DNA from 2 places in the Clostridium sp. CS1-1 genome. Region 2 is predicted to be linked to the other one. Evidence: predicted binding sites of a transcription regulator. Region 2 holds the regulator's gene; the other holds the start of a gene.
What was found. Region 2 encodes Rex, which represses fermentation and respiration genes when NADH is low (regulators of the CRP and FNR family bind a similar motif). Its sites were predicted from a motif close to ATTGTTAANNNNTTAACAAT; they were not measured.

Region 1 (9,572 bases), 540 kb from region 2:
TGTTATAGAAGGAGTTAATGTAGTAGCTTCCGAAGAAAAAGTAGAAGAAACTGAAGAAGTTGAACTAACTGAAGGAAGTGAAAAAGCAGTTTTAAAATATAATAAAAAAGCAGGAGAAACTATAAGTGCTGAAGACTTAGAAAACCCAATGAACTTTGAAAAACTTGAAGACTCTTTACTAATAGCCTTAAATGATAGAGTTTTATCAAGAGAGCAAGCTATTGGTGCAATACTAAAGGTTGATGCACCAGCATTGACTCCTGTGACACCTGATATATTAGAAGGATATGAGGAGGTAGTAAACATGGTAGAAACACCAAAAGCAACAACAAGTGTATCTGGCAGCATTCTAAAGATAAAGATTGCTGAAGGAAGAGGTATCGATATTGAAGTACCATTAAATATTGGAGGAACAGTTTATTCAGCACCTGTTGTACCACAAGTGCCAATGGCGGTAAAAGCTGAAAAAATAGTAAAGAATGAAATTACAGAAGTTCCAGTGGCTAAAGAAACTAAATTAGAAGAAAAAGTCATCAGAAGTCTTACAAGAAAATATTACAAAATAGATAAAGTAGAATTTGGACCAGAAACAAGGATAGAAGGAACAACTCTTTATATAAGAGAAAATATCTGTGAGGATGCTGTAAAAGCTAGTAAACTTGTCAAAGGAATTAAAATAGATATAATAACACCAGAGAATTACCACACATATAGCGAAACAATAATGGATGTTCAACCAATAGCAACAAAGGAAATAGATTCAAAACTTGGTTCAGGAGTAACAAGAGTTATTGACGGAGCTATAATGGTTCTTACTGGTACAGATGAAGATGGAGTTCAAATAGGAGAATTTGGTTCATCAGAAGGATATCTAGATGAGAATATTATGTGGGGAAGACCAAGCTGTCCAGATAAAGGTGAGATATTAATAAAAACTCAAGTAACAATTAAAGCTAAAACTAATATGGAGAGACCAGGTCCTCTTGCTGCTCATAAAGCATCAGATGTTATAACTCAAGAGATAAGAGAAGCTTTAAAGAAACTTGAGAATGATGAATTAATAATAAAGACGGATGAATTTAAGCAAGTTAGAAGACCAGGCAAAAAGAAAGTTATAATTGTTAAAGAAATAATGGGACAAGGTGCTATGCACGACAACTTAATTCTTCCTGTTGAGCCAGTTGGAGTATTAGGTGGAAAACCAAACGTTGACTTGGGAAACGTTCCTATAATGCTATCACCACTAGAAGTATTAGATGGAGGTATCCACGCATTAACTTGTATAGGACCTGCATCAAAAGAATGTTCAAGACACTACTGGAGAGAGCCGTTAGTTCTTGAGGCTATGAATGATCCTGAATTAGATTTATGTGGTGTATTATTTGTAGGAAGTCCACAAATTAATAGTGAAAAATTCTATGTATCAGAAAGAATGGGTATGGTTGTTGAAGCGTTAGATGTAGATGGAGCTTTTGTAACTACTGAAGGTTTTGGAAACAATCATATAGATTTTGCAAGCCACGTTGAACAAATAGGTATGAGAGGAATACCTTGTGTAGCATTCTCTTTCTGTGCAGTACAAGGCGCTTTAGTTGTTGGTAACAAATACATGAAGTATATGGTTGATAACAACAAGTCAGAATCAGGTATAGAAAATGAGGTTCTTGGATGCAACACATTATGTCCAGAGGATGCGGTAAGAGGAACTGCAATGCTTAAAGCTGCTATAGCAGGAGAAGATGTTAAGGCTGCTGAAAGACAATATAACAGAAATGTTTTAGACGGCAATTTAGAGTTAATTGAAAAAGCCACTGGAAGAACAATAGATAGAGTTCCGAACGAAACTTCTCTACCTATGAGCGAAAAGAGAAAAGAGAAATACTCCTAAAAGAAGGTAATATAAATGGAACTAAAGTATGGTGATAAAATAATTGAAATGCAGGGAGTCATTGTTGAGGTACATGATGGTTGTGCTGCAATTGACTTGAAAGGCAGATTAGGTTATCTTAAAATACCGCTAAGAATGCTTATAACTGACTATTCTTTAAAAGTAGGTCAAGAGGTTGGTTTTAAGATGAGTTTTATTGAAGTTTTGTCCAAAGAAGTTAACGAAAAGTATGTGAGCAATTTAGAGAAAAAGAATAGAAAGGAAGGTAATTTATAATGGATTTAACTGTTGTTAAGGGTTTTCAATCAGAAATATATGTTCCTATAACACCACCACCAGTATGGACTCCAGTTACAAAAGAGTTAAAAGATATGAAAGTAGCAATAGCTACAGCTGCAGGAGTGCATTTAAAGTCAGATAAGAGATTTAACTTAGCAGGAGATTTCACTTATAGAGCAATACCAGGAGATGCTCCATCAGGAGAGCTTATGGTATCACACGGTGGATATGATAACGGAGATGTTAACAAAGACATTAACTGCATGTTCCCAATAGATAGATTAAGAGAAATTGCAGCAGAAGGTTTTATAAAAGGAGTTGCAGAAACTCATATAGGATTTATGGGCGGCGGTGGAAACCAACAAAAATTTAGAGAAGAAACTGGTCCAGCTATCGCTAAGATTCTAAAAGACGAAGGGGTAGATGCAGTATTAATGACTGCTGGATGAGGAACTTGCCACCGCTCTGCAGTATTGGTGCAGAGAGCAATTGAAGAAGCAGGTATACCTACTATAGTTATAGCAGCATTACCTCCAGTAGTTAAACAAACAGGTACTCCAAGAGCAGTTGCTCCAAGAGTTCCAATGGGTGCTAACGCAGGTGCACCACATGACGTTGTAATGCAAACTGCAATTGTAAAAGATGCTCTAGTAGAACTTACAAAGATAACTACTGCTGGAACAATAGTTCCATTGCCATATGAATATATAGCAAAGGTTTAATTAATAAACTTAAGCTAACTGATAGTTTTAAACTTACGTCAGTTAAGGTTTACCTTAGCTGGCGTTTAGTTAAACTATTGCAAGTTAAAAATTACACAATTTATTTAACATCAATAAGTAAATCGATATAAATAGGCAAAATAATAATAGTGTGGTGATCAAATGGAAAATGAAATAGTAATGAGAAGACTTGTTATAAAAACTTTCCACATAAGAAAAGTAGAATTTGCCACAAGGACTTATATAGAAAATGGCGTACTATATATAAGACAAAATATACATCAGGATATAGAATTTAACCAAGGGCTTATAAAGGACATTAATATAAATGTTATTACACCTAATAATCATAATATCTGTGTAAATTCAATAATGGATTTTTCTCCTATAGCTACTAAGGTTTTAGGACGAATGGGGGAAGGTATAACCCATGTTCTCACAGGTGTAAATGTTATGCTCACTGGAATAGACGAAGATGGAGTACAGGTTGCGGAATTTGGTTCATCCGAAGGGATACTAAAGGAGCAAGTTGTATTTGATAGAGCTGGAACTCCGGCAAAGGATGATATTTTAATACATGTAGATGTTACATTAAAGTCTGGAAAAGGCACCAGCAGACCTGGGCCTATGGCAGCTCATGAAGTTTCTGACAGAATAATTCAAGAAATTAGAGACTATCTTAAAAGAGTAAATGGAAGACTATGTGACGAAAATTATGGATATTTTGACAAGGTTAAACCAGGAAAGAAAAAGATAGTAATCTTAAAACAGGTTGCAGGTCAAGGAGCTATGTATGATACAGGGTTGTTTGGCAGAGAACCAGGTGGATTTTCAGGCTGCAGGTCTATTATAGATATGGGAAATGTACCTATGATAGTAAGTCCAAACGAATATAGAGATGGAGCATTAAGAGCTATGAATTAGAGGTGATTAATATGGGAATTGGACCGTCTACAAAGGAAACTACCCTGCATCATTTTAGAGATCCTCTTCTTAATGTAGTGTCTAATGATGGGGATGTAGACCTTTTAGGAATTATAGTATCAGGAACTCCTCAAGAAAATGAAGACAAGGTATTTTCAGCCCAAAGAGCTGCTGCTTGGATAGAAGCTATGAGAGCAGATGGAGCAATAGTATCTATTGACGGCTGGGGAAATAGCAACATAGATTTTGCTACTGCCCTGGAGGAAATAGGAAAAAGGGGAATTCCAGTAGTAGGAATGAGTTTTGTTGGGACACAAGCACAATTCGTAGTTACTAACCAGTATATGGACACTGTAGTTGACTTTAATAAGTCGATAGAAGGAATCGAAACTGAAGTTGTAGGGGAGAACAATGTTGTTGAGCTAGATGCCAAAAAAGCTTTAGCTTTCTTAAAGTTAAAAATGAGAAAAAGGGAGGACTAAAAATGAAAAGTTCAAAAACAATATTTGCAATTGATTCACATACAATGGGAGAGCCAACAAGAATAGTAGTAGGAGGAGTTCCAAATATTCCAGGAAAAACTATGCCTGAGAAGAAGGCTTACTTAGAAGAAAACTTAGACTGGGTAAGAACAGCTATAATGCTTGAGCCAAGAGGACACAATGATATGTTCGGTTCAATAATAACTCAGCCAACTACAGATGAAGCTGACTTAGGAATAATATTCATGGACGGCGGCGGATACTTAAATATGTGCGGTCATGGTTCAATAGGAGCGTCGACTGTAGCAGTGGAGACAGGAATGGTACCAGTAACAGAGCCTGTAACAAACTTCACATTAGAAGCACCAGCAGGGCTTGTAAAAGCTAGTGTAAAGGTTGAGGATGGAAAGGCAAAGGAAGTTACTATAGTAAACGTACCAGCTTTCTTATATAAGAGAGATGTGGAAGTAGATATACCTAACGTAGGAAAAGTAACAATGGATATATCCTTTGGAGGAAGCTTCTTTGCAATAGTTAAGGCAGAAAAGCTAGGAATAGATATATCGCCAGCAAATGCTCAAAAGATAATAGAAATAGGAATGGATGTTATAAAGGCTGTAAATGAGCAAGTTGAAATACAACATCCAACACTTCCACATATAAAGACAGTAGACTTATGTGAGATTTATGGACCAGCTAAGAGCGAAGATGCAACAATGCAAAACGCAGTTGTATTTGGTCAAGGACAATTAGACAGATCGCCATGTGGAACAGGAACAAGTGCAAAATTGGCTACTTTATATGCAAAAGGCGAATTAAAGATGAACGAAGAATTTATATATGAAAGTATAATACAAACAAAATTCAAGGGAAGAGTAATTGGAGAAACTAAAGTTGGAGATTTTGATGCAATAATTCCTGAAATAACAGGAGCAGCATATATAACAGGGCATAATCAATTCTTTATAGACCCTGAAGATCCAGTTAAATATGGTTTTGTGTTAAAATAAAAAAATAATTTTCAGAAAATTATTGAAACTCTGTAATGCTTTATATTAAAATAGAATAAAATAGTAGTATAAACTATTTATTGGATGGAGGGAGCTTATGGTAATTAAAATTGTATTAGGACTGCTCGTGGTAATGACAGTGTATTTTGCAATAATATTCTTTTCTGATTATGCTAAAGCATCAAAGCAGGGAAATATTGAAAAGACAAATTTCTTTGCATTAGGTGCAGTTGGATTTGTAACAAATTTCTTGGATACCCTTGGTATAGGTAGCTTTGCACCTACAACAGCTTTACTTAAGTTTTTTAAGTTAACAAAAGATAGAACTATACCAGGAACTTTGAATGTAGCTTGTACAATTCCGGTAGTTGTTGAGGCGTTAATATTTATAACAGTAATAAAAGTTGAAGCTGTAACTTTATTTGCAATGTTAGCAGCTGCTACATTAGGAGCATTTATAGGTGCAGGCATTGTTTCAAAGCTTGATGAAAAGAAGGTACAAGTTGGAATGGGAGTAGCTTTACTAATAGTGGCATTGACAATGCTTGCTAGTCAGTTAAAACTAATGCCTATAGGAGGAGAAGCTATAGGACTTACAGGTGGAAAACTTATAATTGCAGTAATAGGAAACTTCATTTTAGGGGCTCTTATGACACTTGGTATAGGATTATATGCTCCATGTATGGCACTTGTATTTGCACTAGGTATGAGTCCTAAAGTAGCATTCCCTATAATGATGGGATCCTGTGCATTCCTAATGCCTGTAGCATCAGCTAAGTTTGTTAGAGAAGGTGCTTATGATAGAAAGGCATCCCTTGCTATAACATTATTTGGAGTTGTAGGAGTTCTTATAGCGGCATATATTGTAAAAGAGCTTCCTCTAAAAGTTTTAACTTGGTTAGTAATAGTAGTTATTATATATACTTCAGGAATGATGTTTAAATCAGCTAGTAAGAAGAGTGTAGAAATACCAATGTAACTTAAATAAAGGTAGCTAGGTGTAGGGGCTTATGTCCCTTAACTAGCTGCCTTATTTTAATACAGATTTTGGGATTAATTGTAATCGAATTTTAGTAGCGTCAGTTTTTTGACTATTAATGTAATATTATAGAACCTAAAGTCGCTATATGTAATTAAAAGATTAACAATATGTCAGTTTTTTGAATTGATTGTGTCAAAAAAAGCTACAGAATGTTACTTGGAGTTTTGTGTATAAAAAAAAATTATACTTGCAAAGCATTGTATCTACATATTTTATAACAAATTTAGTTATACTAAGTTTGTTGGCATGGAATTTGCTAATATAATATTGTGTAAAATAAGTTAGGAGGGATGATATGAAAAATTTATATAAATTTCCTCTAAAAATGCATGTAGGAGCACCTGACGTTCCTGTTGTTAAGGAAGGCGAAGAGGTAAAAAGAGGACAATGTATTGCAGAACCAAGTGGTTTAGGGGCAAAAATACACACTAGTGTATCAGGAAAAGTTTCAAAAATCACAGAAGGTGAAATATTTATTGAGGCAGATAGTAACCAGTCACAAGAGTATTTAAAGATAAAAGAATGTGACAGTATAGCTGATAGCGTATATGAAGCCGGCATAGTTGGTGCTGGTGGGGCTGGATTCCCAACTCATATTAAGTTGAAGACACAAATTGCAGACGGATACATAATTGCAAATTGTGTTGAGTGTGAACCAGTTCTTAGACATAATATAGAGTTATTAGAAAAAAATCCTCAAATAGTTATAAGAGGAATCGAATACGCTATGAAATCTACAGGAGCACCAAAGGCTTATATAGGAATAAAAGGTAAAAATAAAAAAGCTGTAGCTTCTGTTAAAGCAGCATTAAATGGTAGAAATGATATTGAAGTTAGTGAAGTTAAGAATTTATATCCAATGGGAGAAGAAAGAGCATTAATAAAAAGTATTTTTGGAAACTGGCTTGAACCTACACAATTACCAGTAGAAGCAAAGTGCGTTGTTTTAAATGGAGAAACTCTTGCTAATATAACAAGAGCAGTAGAGGATAGAAAACCAGTTATAGATAAGGATTTTACAGTAGCAGGAAAGCTTAAGAGTGGAAAAGAGCCACATGTATTCTTTCAAGTTCCAGTGGGAACTACTATAGAGAGTCTTATAGAGAAGTGTGGCGGTATAGATGGAGAGTATGGAGAGCTTGTAGTAGGCGGACCATACACTGGAAAATCAGAGGAATTAGACAGAGCTATTGTTACTAAAGCATCTGGTGGAGGAATTGTTACAATACCACTTCCAGAGTTTAAAGGCAAGATGGGACTTCTAGTTTGTGCCTGTGCTGCAGATGAACATAGATTAAGAGATGTAGCAAATAAGATGGGATCAGAAGTAGTATCTGTTGTAAAGTGTAAAAATATTGTTGATGTTAAAGGCGCAATGAAATGTAAAACACCGGGAGAGTGACCGGGCCAAACAGCTGCAGTTTTGCAGTTGAAGAAAGAAGGCGCAGAAAGAGTATTAATAGCTAATTGTAGTGACTGCTCAAATACAGTTATGAACTGTGCACCAAAAGCTGGTCTGCCTGTATATCATCATACAGACCACATATTTAGGACAGTTGATCATACATTAACTAGAAGATTAGACGAAGAATAAAGGAGGGTAACTAATATGTCAATGAGTGCTGAACATGCACAAGAACTTAAAAATGAGTTAGCTGTTGTATGTTGTAGAACAGAAGCAGGAACAATAATTTCTGCAGACAACTTAGAGGATCCAGCTATATTCCCAGATATGGAGGATTCAGGTCTTTTAACAATACCATCAGATTGTTTAAAAATAGGTGAAGTTTTAGGTGCTAAGCTACTTAAAACTATAGATTCACTTACACCGTTAACTGGAGACTTATTAGAAGGTGTTAAGGGAATAACTGCTAAGGACAAAGAAGAAGAAGAAGTTTTACAAGCTGAAATAATTGATGAGTGTTCAAAAGCAGTTTTAAAATATAACAAAAAAGCAGGAGAAGCTATAAGTGCTGAGGATTTAGAAAACCCAATGAACTTTGAAAAGCTTGAAGACTCACTTTTAGTAGATTTACATGAAGGAGTTTTAACAAGACAAGAAGTTATTGGAGAAGTATTAAGAGTAGATGCACCAGCATTAACTCCTGTAACACCTGATATGTTAGAAGGATATGAGGAGGAAGTAATTATGTCAGAAGCACCAAAGGCAACAACAAGTGTATCCGGCGGCGTTCTTAGAATTAAGATTGCTGAAGGAAAAGGTATTGATATTGAAGTACCATTAAATATTGGAGGAGCAGCACCAGCAGCACCACAAGCACCTATAGCGGTAAAAGCTCCAAAAGCTGTTAAGGCTGAAGCAGCTGCAATAGCTCCAGTAGCTACTGAAGTTAAAGTTGAAGATAAGGTTATAAGAACACTTACAAGAAAGTATTTCAAAATTGACAAAGTAGAATTTGGACCAGAAACAAAGATAGAGGGAACAACTCTTTATATAAGAGAAAATGTTTCCGAAGATGCTGTAAAAGTTAGCAAATTAGTTAAAGAAATAAAGGTTGATATTATAACTCCAGATAAGTACAACACATACAGTGAAACAATAATGGACGTTCAACCAATAGCAACTAAAGAAGCAGATTCAAAATTAGGTACAGGATCAACTAGAGTACTTGATGGTGTTATTGTAATGGTTACTGGTACTGATGAGAATGGAGTTCAAATAGGAGAATTCGGTTCATCGGAAGGTATACTTGAAGAAAACATTCAATTTGGAAGACCAGGAGCACCAGATAAGGGTGAAATATTTATAAAGACTCAAGTTACAATAGCTGCTGGAACAAACATGGAGAGACCAGGTCCTCTTGCTGCTCATGCAGCAACAGATATAATTACTCAAGAAATAAGAGATGCTATAAAGAAACTTGATGATTCACTTGTTTCAAGAACAGAAGTATTTGAGCAAAAGAGAAGAAAAGGTAAGAAAAAGGTTGTAGTTGTTAAAGAAATAATGGGTCAAGGAGCTATGCACGACAACTTAATATTACCAGTAGAACCAGTTGGAGTACTTGGTGGAAAACCAAACGTTGACTTAGGAAACGTTCCTGTAGTTTTATCACCACTTGAAGTACTAGATGGAGGAATCCATGCATTAACTTGTATAGGACCTGCATCAAAAGAATGTTCAAGACATTACTGGAGAGAGCCATTAGTAATAGAAGCTATGAATGATCCAGAAGTAGATTTCTGTGGAGTTGTATTTGTAGG
Region 2 (9,572 bases):
ACACCACCGATTAATATCCAAAGAGTTCCTGGTAGATAGCCATATTGGGCTGCAAGAACTGGACCTATTAGTGGGCCAGCACCTGCAATTGCCGCAAAATGGTGACCAAGCAACACCCACTTATTAGTTGGTACATAATCACGACCATCCTCATGTGCTTTTGATGGAACCTGTCTAGTTTCGTCAAGTGCTAGTACTTTTGCTGCAATAAATGCGCCATAGAATCTGTAACCTAATGTTAACACGAGAGCAGCTATGATAACTAAAACAATAGAGTTCATGAAATCTTCCTCCTCTAAAATATTATTTTGTTGGTTGATAAATGATTTAAAAACGATTTCACAAACATAATACTACTTTGTTTTTAAATTACCAATATAAACATGGTAAAAGGATAAAAAAAGACAATGAATAGTAGAAATTAAACCTTAATTAGCATGAATAGATGAAATTGTTTTAATATTTTTATTTTAATGTGTTATTATAGTAAATATTGACTATTGAAACTAAGAAATAAGTTAAATATTTTAGATTTCCAATTTTACATTGTTGCAATGATGCTTTGGTTTAAAGTAATATGATATCGTATACTTATTTAAGGGGGGAGTAAGATGCTATATGTACAATTACTGGAGCGAATGGCTTTAATCGCATTAGCTGCATATATATATAATCAATCACATATATTTAAAAACTTAATTAAAGACGAATTGACTATTACAGATAAGGTAGGGATGGTTATATTCTTTAGTTTGCTATCTATAATAGGAACATATACAGGTATTAGTTTGGAGCCTTATGCTATAGCAAATACAAGACCAATAGGAGCAATCGTGGCTGGATATGTAGGGGGACCGATTGTAGGAATAATTGTTGGATTAATCGGGGGAACACATAGATATTTGTTAGGTGGATATACAGCTTTAGCTTGCGGTATAGCTGCTATAGTAGAGGGGAGTACTGGAGCTTTAGCTAGAAAATATTCCAAGGATGGTGCTTTTAGTGCGAGAAGTGCTTTTCTAGGTGCGGTAATCGCAGAAGCTTTTCAAATGATAATACTTTTAATTTTTTCTAGACCATTCGAACATGTAATAAAATTGGTGAGTATAATAGGGCTTCCTATGATTATTATAAATTCTTTTGGAGTAGCAATTTTCATAAATATAATACAAAATGCTAAAAATGAATATAATAGGATTGGAGCTATTCAAGCGCAAAAGGCACTTAACATTGCAAAACGCACTATGAGTCACATGAGAAAAGGCTTAAACAAAGATACAGCCAAAAGTGTAGCAGAAATTATTTATGAAATATCAGATATTGATGGTGTATTTATAGGGGATAAGAAAGGTTTTTTAACTTATTTTGGAGAAGAAATAGACGAAGGTGAATTAAAAAAGAATTTAGAAGTTTATTATAAGGCTCCTGAATACACAATAATTAAGTTTGTAAGTAACAAAGAGACAAATTGTTTTGTTTGTATACCATTTCTTGTATCTAACACCAAGTTTGAGGGGCTAATTGGGTTAAAAGTAAAATCAGAAAAAAGTGTTGATTTATATTTTTGGGAATTTGCTAAAGCATTGAGTGAATTAATGTCTACACAAATAGAATTATATAAATTGAATAAGTTAGCAGAGGAAGCATCCATAGCAGAATTTAAGGCTTTAAGAGCACAAATTGAGCCGCATTTCTTATTTAATGCATTAAATACAATTGCATCTTTTTGTAGGACGAACCCTGTTAAAGCAAGGGAGCTTATTATTAATCTATCTAATTATTTCAGACAAACTTTAAAAAGACAGGAAGACTTTGTTTCGCTAAAAGATGAATTGGACTTTGTCCAATCGTATTTATCTATAGAAAAAGCTAGATTTGGTGAAAGACTAAAATTGATTGTTGATATACCTGAAGAAATGATGAGTAATAAGGTGCCAGCATTTACATTACAACCAATTATTGAGAATTCTATTAAGCATGGTATACTGCCAAAGCCGGAAGGTGGAAGTGTATTTCTTAGGGCATCATATGGAGAAAAAGAAATATTAATTTCTATCGAAGATACAGGAGTAGGAATGGAAGAAGAGAAGTTAAAGGAAGTTATTAATAGGTGGCCAGGTATAGGACTTAAGAATGTAAATGAAAGACTAAAGTTATTATATGGGGATAGGCATGAATTAAATATTACTACATGCTTAAATAAAGGAACAAAGGTTAGTTTTTTCATACCAAAGGGGGTATAATTAAGTGATTAATAAACTGAGTTGCATTATTGTTGAAGATGAGATACCGGCAGCTGAAGAGCTGAAATTTATAATATCACAGTATGATTTTATAAAAGTAGAGGCAATGGCACATGATGGAGAAGCGGGGATGGAGCTTGTTAAACAAAAAAAGCCAGATGTTGTGTTTTTAGACATTAATATGCCACTTCAAAATGGAATGAAACTTGCTGAAGAAGTCAAGGAGTTTGATTCATCTATTGAAGTGATTTTTGTTACAGCATATGAAGAATATGCACTAAAAGCTTTTGAAGTAGCTGCGTTAGATTATATTCTAAAGCCTTTTGATGAAAAAAGAATAGGAGTTACAATTGACAGATTAGTTGACAAGTGGAATATCAAAAAGACTGATGAAGATAAGTTACCTAATATTATAAATGAAATAATTAATAAATTCGATAAAGCGGAGAGGCTATTAAAGAAAATACCTTGTGAAAGAAATGGTAAAATTATATTAGTAGATATAAGAGATGTATATTTTTGTTATATAGAGGATGATAAAACCTACGTTAAAACAAAAGAAGATAGTTATCTTGTAGGATATACCTTACATCAAATAGAAGAGAAAACTGAATTCTTTAGAGCTCATAGAAGCTATCTTGTAAATATGGATAATATTAAAGAATTATACTCTTGGTTTAATGGAACATATAAATTAGTAATGAATGATTATCAACAGACGGAAGTACCAATAAGTAGAAATAACGTGAAAAAATTAAAAGAGTTACTTCAAATTTAAATATTGTTGACAGTAAATTTTAATCAGGATAATATAAGTTCATATCTATAGCTTTTCAGATTGGAGGAAGGTTAAAATAATGGTAAATTTGTTCACGGATAGGCTATTAATACACGTTGATGAAATTGATGAGCAACACAAAAAAATTTTTAAAATCGTTGAAGAATTTCGTAATGCATGTATGGATTTGAATGGTAAAGATAAAATACTTAGTACATTTAAGATACTAAAAGATTCTTTGGAACAACATTTTCAATCAGAAGAAAGTTACATGATTAGGTATAGTTATCCTGATTATGAAGCTCATAGAGAGAGACATAATATTTTTATGCGCAAATTACAAATGCTTGACAGTGCTTTTAAAGGAAATTATATACCTTTTACAAAATTAGCTGAGGCAAATGAATTTTTTGCAGAGGGATTTGTTACTCACATTTCAGACATAGATAGTAAGCTAGGAGAGTTTCTAAAAGATAAGCTATAAATTTAAATATATTCTAAGGAGGAAGATAATATGATGTTGGCTAATGTTAGTTTGCAGGTGCTACCTGTTGTTGAAGAGAAAGATATATATGGAGTGGTAGATAAGGTTATAGAATATATAGATTCTACTGGTGTAAAATATGAAGTTGGCCCAATGGAAACTACTATGGAAGGAGATTTAGATAAACTCTTAGAAATAGTTAAAAAGGCTCAACAAATATGTGTAGATAACGGGGCTGCAAGGGTAGTGTCGGTAGTGAAAATAGATTATAAACCAGATGGCGTTACTATGGATGAAAAGATAGGTAAGTATAGAAAGTAATTTATTAGCTAAAGTACTTAAACGGTTAAGTTATAACAACTGTTGTTCTTATATTGATATGTTAGCTAAATATAGATAAAATTAGTTGAAAAACAATAATTTATGGGGTAAAATCAGATTATATTAGATTGTTATATGGTGGTGAAACCATGAAAAAAGTACTTATTGTAAATGATTGTAAATTCGAGAGTTTGATAATGAAGGACTATTTAAGTGATATCGGATATAGTGTACAAGTAACTAATGAGTATAATGTTTTTCTTCAGATAAAGGTATTCGAACCTGATATAGTTATAGTTAACTTAATAATGAAAGATACCACAGGGGACAAAATTGTGTCTCATGTAAAGATAGCACATCCCGAGATTATTTGCTTACTTTCTTCCTGCGATTCACTAAGGCTTGAAGATTTTTCATATAGTAAGGTGGATGAAGTTATTCATACGCCAATAAATAGGAGTAGATTGTCTGAAATTTTAGATAAAACTATATCCAAGGTTAATATCAATAAACCATTAGATGAAGATGTAAGTGAAATTATTCAAAGATTGAATGTTAAAAACAGTAGTGCGAATAAATATAAAAACATTAAACCTAATATATTCTTATTTTGCCCTTATTGTGGTCATAAATTCGAAGAAAAAGATCAAAATTTTTTCTTTTGCCCCTATTGTGGACAAGCACTTAAGAGCTAAGAATTATACAATAATTCTTAGCTCTTAAATTATATCAGATTTTCCCACTCTTCATAAAACTCGTCTAATTTAGCTTGCGATTCAAGAAGTTGTTTATTTATATTTTCGCTTTTTTCAGGATTGGAGTATACTTCCTCCAAGCAAAGTTCACTCTGCAGATCGAGCATAAGTTTTTCTAAATTTGAAATTTCTGTTTCTATGTTTTTAACTCTTAGTTTTTTATCCTTCTCAACTTTTTCTAATTCTCTTTTTTTCTTTTTTTCATTTTGTATTTGAGTTTTGCTTTTACCTGCATTTTCTTCCTCATCCTGAAATCTGAATGGGTTTTTCTTCTTCTCTAGGAAATAGCTATAGTTGCCCAAATATTCTTTAACTCCAGATTCCCCAAGTTCATAAATTTTTTGAATAACCTTATTTAAAAAATATCTATCATGAGATATAACAAGTACAGTACCATCATATCCTAAAATTGCATCTTCTAGGGCCTCACGAGACATTATATCTAAATGGTTTGTAGGCTCATCAAGCAACAGAAAGTTAGACTTAGAGAGAATAAGCTTTAAAAGGTTAACTCTACATTTTTCGCCCCCACTTAAAGTTGATATGTTCTTAAATACATCATCTCCAATAAAAAGGAAAGAGGCTAAGGCATTTCTAATTTCAGTCGTGGTGAGTTCGGGAAAGTCATCCCACACTTCATCAATTACTGTTTTTTCAGAATCTAAATTAGATTGTTCCTGATCATAATATCCTATAAAAACATTTTTACCAAGAACGTTTATACCGGAATTAGGTTCGATTTCATCCATTATTATTTTAAATAATGTCGTTTTACCACGGCCATTTTCCCCTATAAGGGCAGTTTTTTCTCCTTTTTTGATATCCATATATAGATTATTGAATAAAACTTTTTCACCATAGCTTTTACTTAAGTTTTCTACATGTAAAACGTCATTACCACTTTTAATCTGTGTTTCAAATATTACATTTTTGATTTTTTTTTCTTTATCTGGAGCTTTTATTCTTTCAATCTTATCCAAAGCTTTTTGTCTACTTTCTGCAGCCTTTACACTTTTTTCTCTATTAAAAGATTTATATCTTTCAATTATTTCTTCTTGTCTTTTGAGTTCTGCCTGTTGTATATTAAAAGCTTTTAGTTGTATTTCGTAATTTTTTTGCTTTAAGTCTAAGTGGGCAGTATAGTTGCCATTATAACAGTTTATATGACCATTTATAAGTTCAATTGTTTTATTAGTAATTGCATCTAAAAAATATCTATCGTGAGAGATGATAATAATTGAACCTTTATAAGTCTTTAGATATTCTTCAAGCCATTCAATTGCATCTAAGTCTAAATGGTTTGTAGGCTCATCCAGAAGAAGAATATCTGGTTTAGTTAAAAGAAGCTTACATAATGCAACTCTAGTTTTTTGACCACCACTTAATATATCTATTGGTTTATTATAATCATCTTCTGTAAATCCAAGTCCCTTTAGTACCCTGCTGATTTCAGCTTTATAAGTATATCCGCCTCTATTTGTATAGAGTTCAGAAAAAGCAGTATAGTCCTTGATTACCTTGTTGTGATATTCTTCTTTTTCTGGATTATAGGGTTCGTTCATTAATTGCTCTAATTTATTTAATTTACTTTCTAAGTTTAATAAATCCTCAAAGACAGTAAGCAGTTCATCATATATGGTGTTAGAGAAATCGAGGGATAAATGCTGGGCTAAATACCCCAAGGTTTTGTTTTTATCTATAAATAAATCACCGCTATCATAGTCTAATTGACGGGTAATAATTTTAAAAAGAGTGGATTTTCCTGCACCATTTGGACCTATTAATCCTACTTTTTCTCCTTCATTTATGTTAAAGGTTACATCTTCCAGTATTACATCTATTCCATAGCTCTTTTTAACATCTTTACAACTTAAAATTATCATGAGTTTCACCTTCCTTAATCATTAATATTTTACTATGTAAAAAGAATTTTTTGTAGTAAAATTTAATAATTTATAGTTAAAACCAAGAAGTATGGAGAAAGCAATTGATATAAATTTCACGAATCATGTAAAACAAAAAGTTACAAAAGTTAGCTAAATAATGTTAAAAGTTGAATGAAAATTATGGAATAAGCTTTTAACTATATGAAAATATAAAGAATAATAAAAAATATGTTATTGACATATTATATAATTAAATAATACTATAAAAAGTGAGACAAGAATGTTATAAAGTGATAAAATATAAACAAATAAATTTATTGAAGTGCAATGATAACATATTAATATATTAATAAGAGGTGCGGTATGGATAAGAAAAAAAATATTTCAATGGCTGTTATAAAAAGATTACCTAAGTATCATAGATATTTAGGAGACTTAATGAAAAATGACGTAGATAGAATATCTTCTAAGGAATTGAGTGAAAAAATAGGATTTACAGCATCACAAATAAGACAAGATCTAAACTGCTTTGGAGATTTTGGCCAACAAGGCTATGGATATAATGTAGGAGATCTTTATAATCAAATAAGTAATATCTTAGGATTGACAAAAGAATATAAAACAGTAATAGTCGGAGGAGGAAATTTAGGTCAGGCTATTGCAAATTATACAAAGTTTGAAAAGTTAGGATTTAGTTTACAAGCTATATTTGATATAAATCCAAAGCTTATAGGACTTAGAATAAGAGATATAGAAATAAAAGATATAGATTATTTAGGAGACTATCTAAAAGAACGTCCAGCAGATATTGGTATAATATGTGTTCCAAGTACAAATGCACAAAAGATTTGTGATACTTTTGTAAATAATGGGATCAAAGGTATATGGAACTTTGCTCCAGTGGATCTGGTAGTTCCTGATGATGTAAAAGTGGAAAATGTTCATCTAAGTGACAGCCTATTAACATTAATATGCCTACTAAATGGTATAGAATAAATAAAAAGTATAGGATAAATAAAAATGATTGAAGTGTAATGCTTCAATCATTTTTATTTATTTTTTGTAAGTATATGTCAAACTACAACTATTACTTACTGATTTAATTATACATTTTAAGCTGTGTTATTTATTAATTATTGTATATTATTAAAAATTTATATAATATGCTGATTAGTTATTCAATTTTTATTTTATTGTGGTATAATTAGGATAGGGTTGAAGAGTGATTATGCATTAACAAACATACGGGGGGATAAAGTAAAATGTATAAAATTTTAAGTAAGAGAGAGCTCGCTCCTAATATCTTTTTAATGGATATAGAAGCTAAAAGAGTTGCTAAGTCTTGTTTACCAGGACAATTTGTTATAGTGAAAACTGATGAAAAAGGGGAAAGAGTACCTCTTACAATCTGTGATTATGACGCAGAAAGAGGTTCAGTAACTATTGTATATCAAACACTTGGAGGTTCGACACAAAAGATGGCAAAATATGAAGTAGGCGACACATTTGCAGACTTTGTAGGACCACTTGGACAACCTTCAGAATTTGTACATGAAGATTTAGAAGAATTAAAGAACAAGAAGATGATATTCATAGCAGGTGGAGTTGGTGCAGCACCAGTATATCCACAAGTTAAATGGCTTCATGAGCATGGTGTATCTGTAGATGTTATAGTTGGAGCTAAATCAAAAGAATATGTACTACTTGAAGAAGAAATGAAAGCAGTCTGCGGCAACTTATATGTTGCAACAGATGATGGAAGTTATGGATATAAAGGACTAGTTACAAATTTATTAAAGGAACTTATAGACAATGAAGGCAAGAAATATGATGAAGTTATTGCTATAGGACCTATGATCATGATGAAATTTGTAGCTAAACTTACAAAAGAATATGGAATACATACTATAGTAAGCTTAAATCCAATAATGGTAGATGGCACAGGTATGTGTGGAGCTTGTAGAGTAACTGTAGGTGGAGAAGTTAAATTTGCATGTGTAGATGGTCCAGAATTTGATGGACACTTAGTAAATTTTGATGAATCCATGAGAAGACAAGCTATGTATAAAACTGAAGAAGGAAGAAAACTTTTAAGAAAAGAAGAAGGAACAACTCACGACAGAGAAGGTTGCGATTGCGGAGGTGACAAGTAATGGATAGAATGAAGAGAACGCCAATACAAGAACAAGATGCAAAGGTAAGAGCTACTAACTTTGAAGAAGTTTGCTTGGGCTACACAAAAGAAGAAGCTATGCAGGAAGCTGCTAGATGCTTAAATTGCAAAAATCCTAAGTGTGTAGGAGATTGCCCTGTAAGTATATATATACCAGAATTTATACAAAGGGTTAAGGAAGGAAATTTCGAAGAAGCAGCAAAAGTTATAGCAAAATCTAGTGCACTTCCAGCAGTATGTGGAAGAGTATGTCCGCAAGAGAGTCAATGTGAGGGAGTATGTGTTCTAGGTATAAAAGGTGAAGCTGTCGCAATAGGTAAGCTTGAAAGATTTGTTGCTGACTGGTCAAGAGAAAATAATGTAGACCTATCAGAAAGAAAGCCAAGCAATGGAAAGAAAGTAGCAGTTATAGGAAGTGGTCCTGCAGGACTAACTTGTGCAGGAGACTTGGCTAAGCTTGGTTACGATGTAACTATATTTGAAGCATTACATGAGGCAGGTGGAGTTTTAGTTTACGGAATACCAGAGTTTAGACTTCCGAAGGATACTGTAGTTAAACACGAAGTTGAAAACGTTAAGAAACTTGGTGTTAAAATAGAAACCAACGTAATTGTAGGAAGAACAGTTACAATAGATCAACTTATGGAAGAAGAAGGCTTTGATGCTATATTTATAGGTTCAGGTGCAGGTCTTCCTAAGTTTATGGGAATACCAGGAGAAAACTTAAATGGAGTATCTTCAGCAAATGAATTCTTAACAAGAAACAACCTAATGAAGGCATTTAAAGATGACTTTGATACGCCTATAAGAGTAGGTACAAAGGTAGCAGTAGTCGGCGGCGGAAACGTTGCAATGGATGCTGCTAGAACTGCATTAAGACTTGGAGCAGAAGTTCATATAGTTTATAGAAGATCAGAAGCAGAACTTCCAGC

Region 1: the regulator Rex is predicted to act here: its motif matches at 6,435-6,454, upstream of prdC (proline reductase-associated electron transfer protein PrdC).

What each region holds. Positions count from the first base shown of each region.
Region 1 covers NZ_CM148680.1:71,721-81,292, forward strand. Annotated here, with positions in the region: gene prdA (D-proline reductase (dithiol) proprotein PrdA) at 1-1,888, shown strand, start outside; gene AC0N0V_RS00325 (CBO2463/CBO2479 domain-containing protein) at 1,904-2,164, shown strand; gene prdB (D-proline reductase (dithiol) protein PrdB) at 2,164-2,889, shown strand; gene prdD (proline reductase cluster protein PrdD) at 3,052-3,813, shown strand; gene AC0N0V_RS00340 (glycine/sarcosine/betaine reductase component B subunit) at 3,825-4,295, shown strand; gene AC0N0V_RS00345 (proline racemase) at 4,298-5,305, shown strand; gene AC0N0V_RS00350 (TSUP family transporter) at 5,403-6,284, shown strand; gene prdC (proline reductase-associated electron transfer protein PrdC) at 6,643-7,941, shown strand; gene prdA (D-proline reductase (dithiol) proprotein PrdA) at 7,957-9,572, shown strand, end outside.
Region 2 covers NZ_CM148680.1:4,585,234-4,594,805, reverse strand. Annotated here, with positions in the region: gene AC0N0V_RS21795 (carbon starvation CstA family protein) at 1-281, opposite strand, end outside; gene AC0N0V_RS21790 (LytS/YhcK type 5TM receptor domain-containing protein) at 612-2,243, shown strand; gene AC0N0V_RS21785 (LytR/AlgR family response regulator transcription factor) at 2,251-3,021, shown strand; gene AC0N0V_RS21780 (bacteriohemerythrin) at 3,101-3,505, shown strand; gene AC0N0V_RS21775 (thiamine-binding protein) at 3,536-3,826, shown strand; gene AC0N0V_RS21770 (response regulator) at 3,976-4,521, shown strand; gene abc-f (ribosomal protection-like ABC-F family protein) at 4,551-6,464, opposite strand; gene AC0N0V_RS21760 (redox-sensing transcriptional repressor Rex) at 6,831-7,463, shown strand; gene AC0N0V_RS21755 (sulfide/dihydroorotate dehydrogenase-like FAD/NAD-binding protein) at 7,730-8,620, shown strand; gene gltA (NADPH-dependent glutamate synthase) at 8,620-9,572, shown strand, end outside.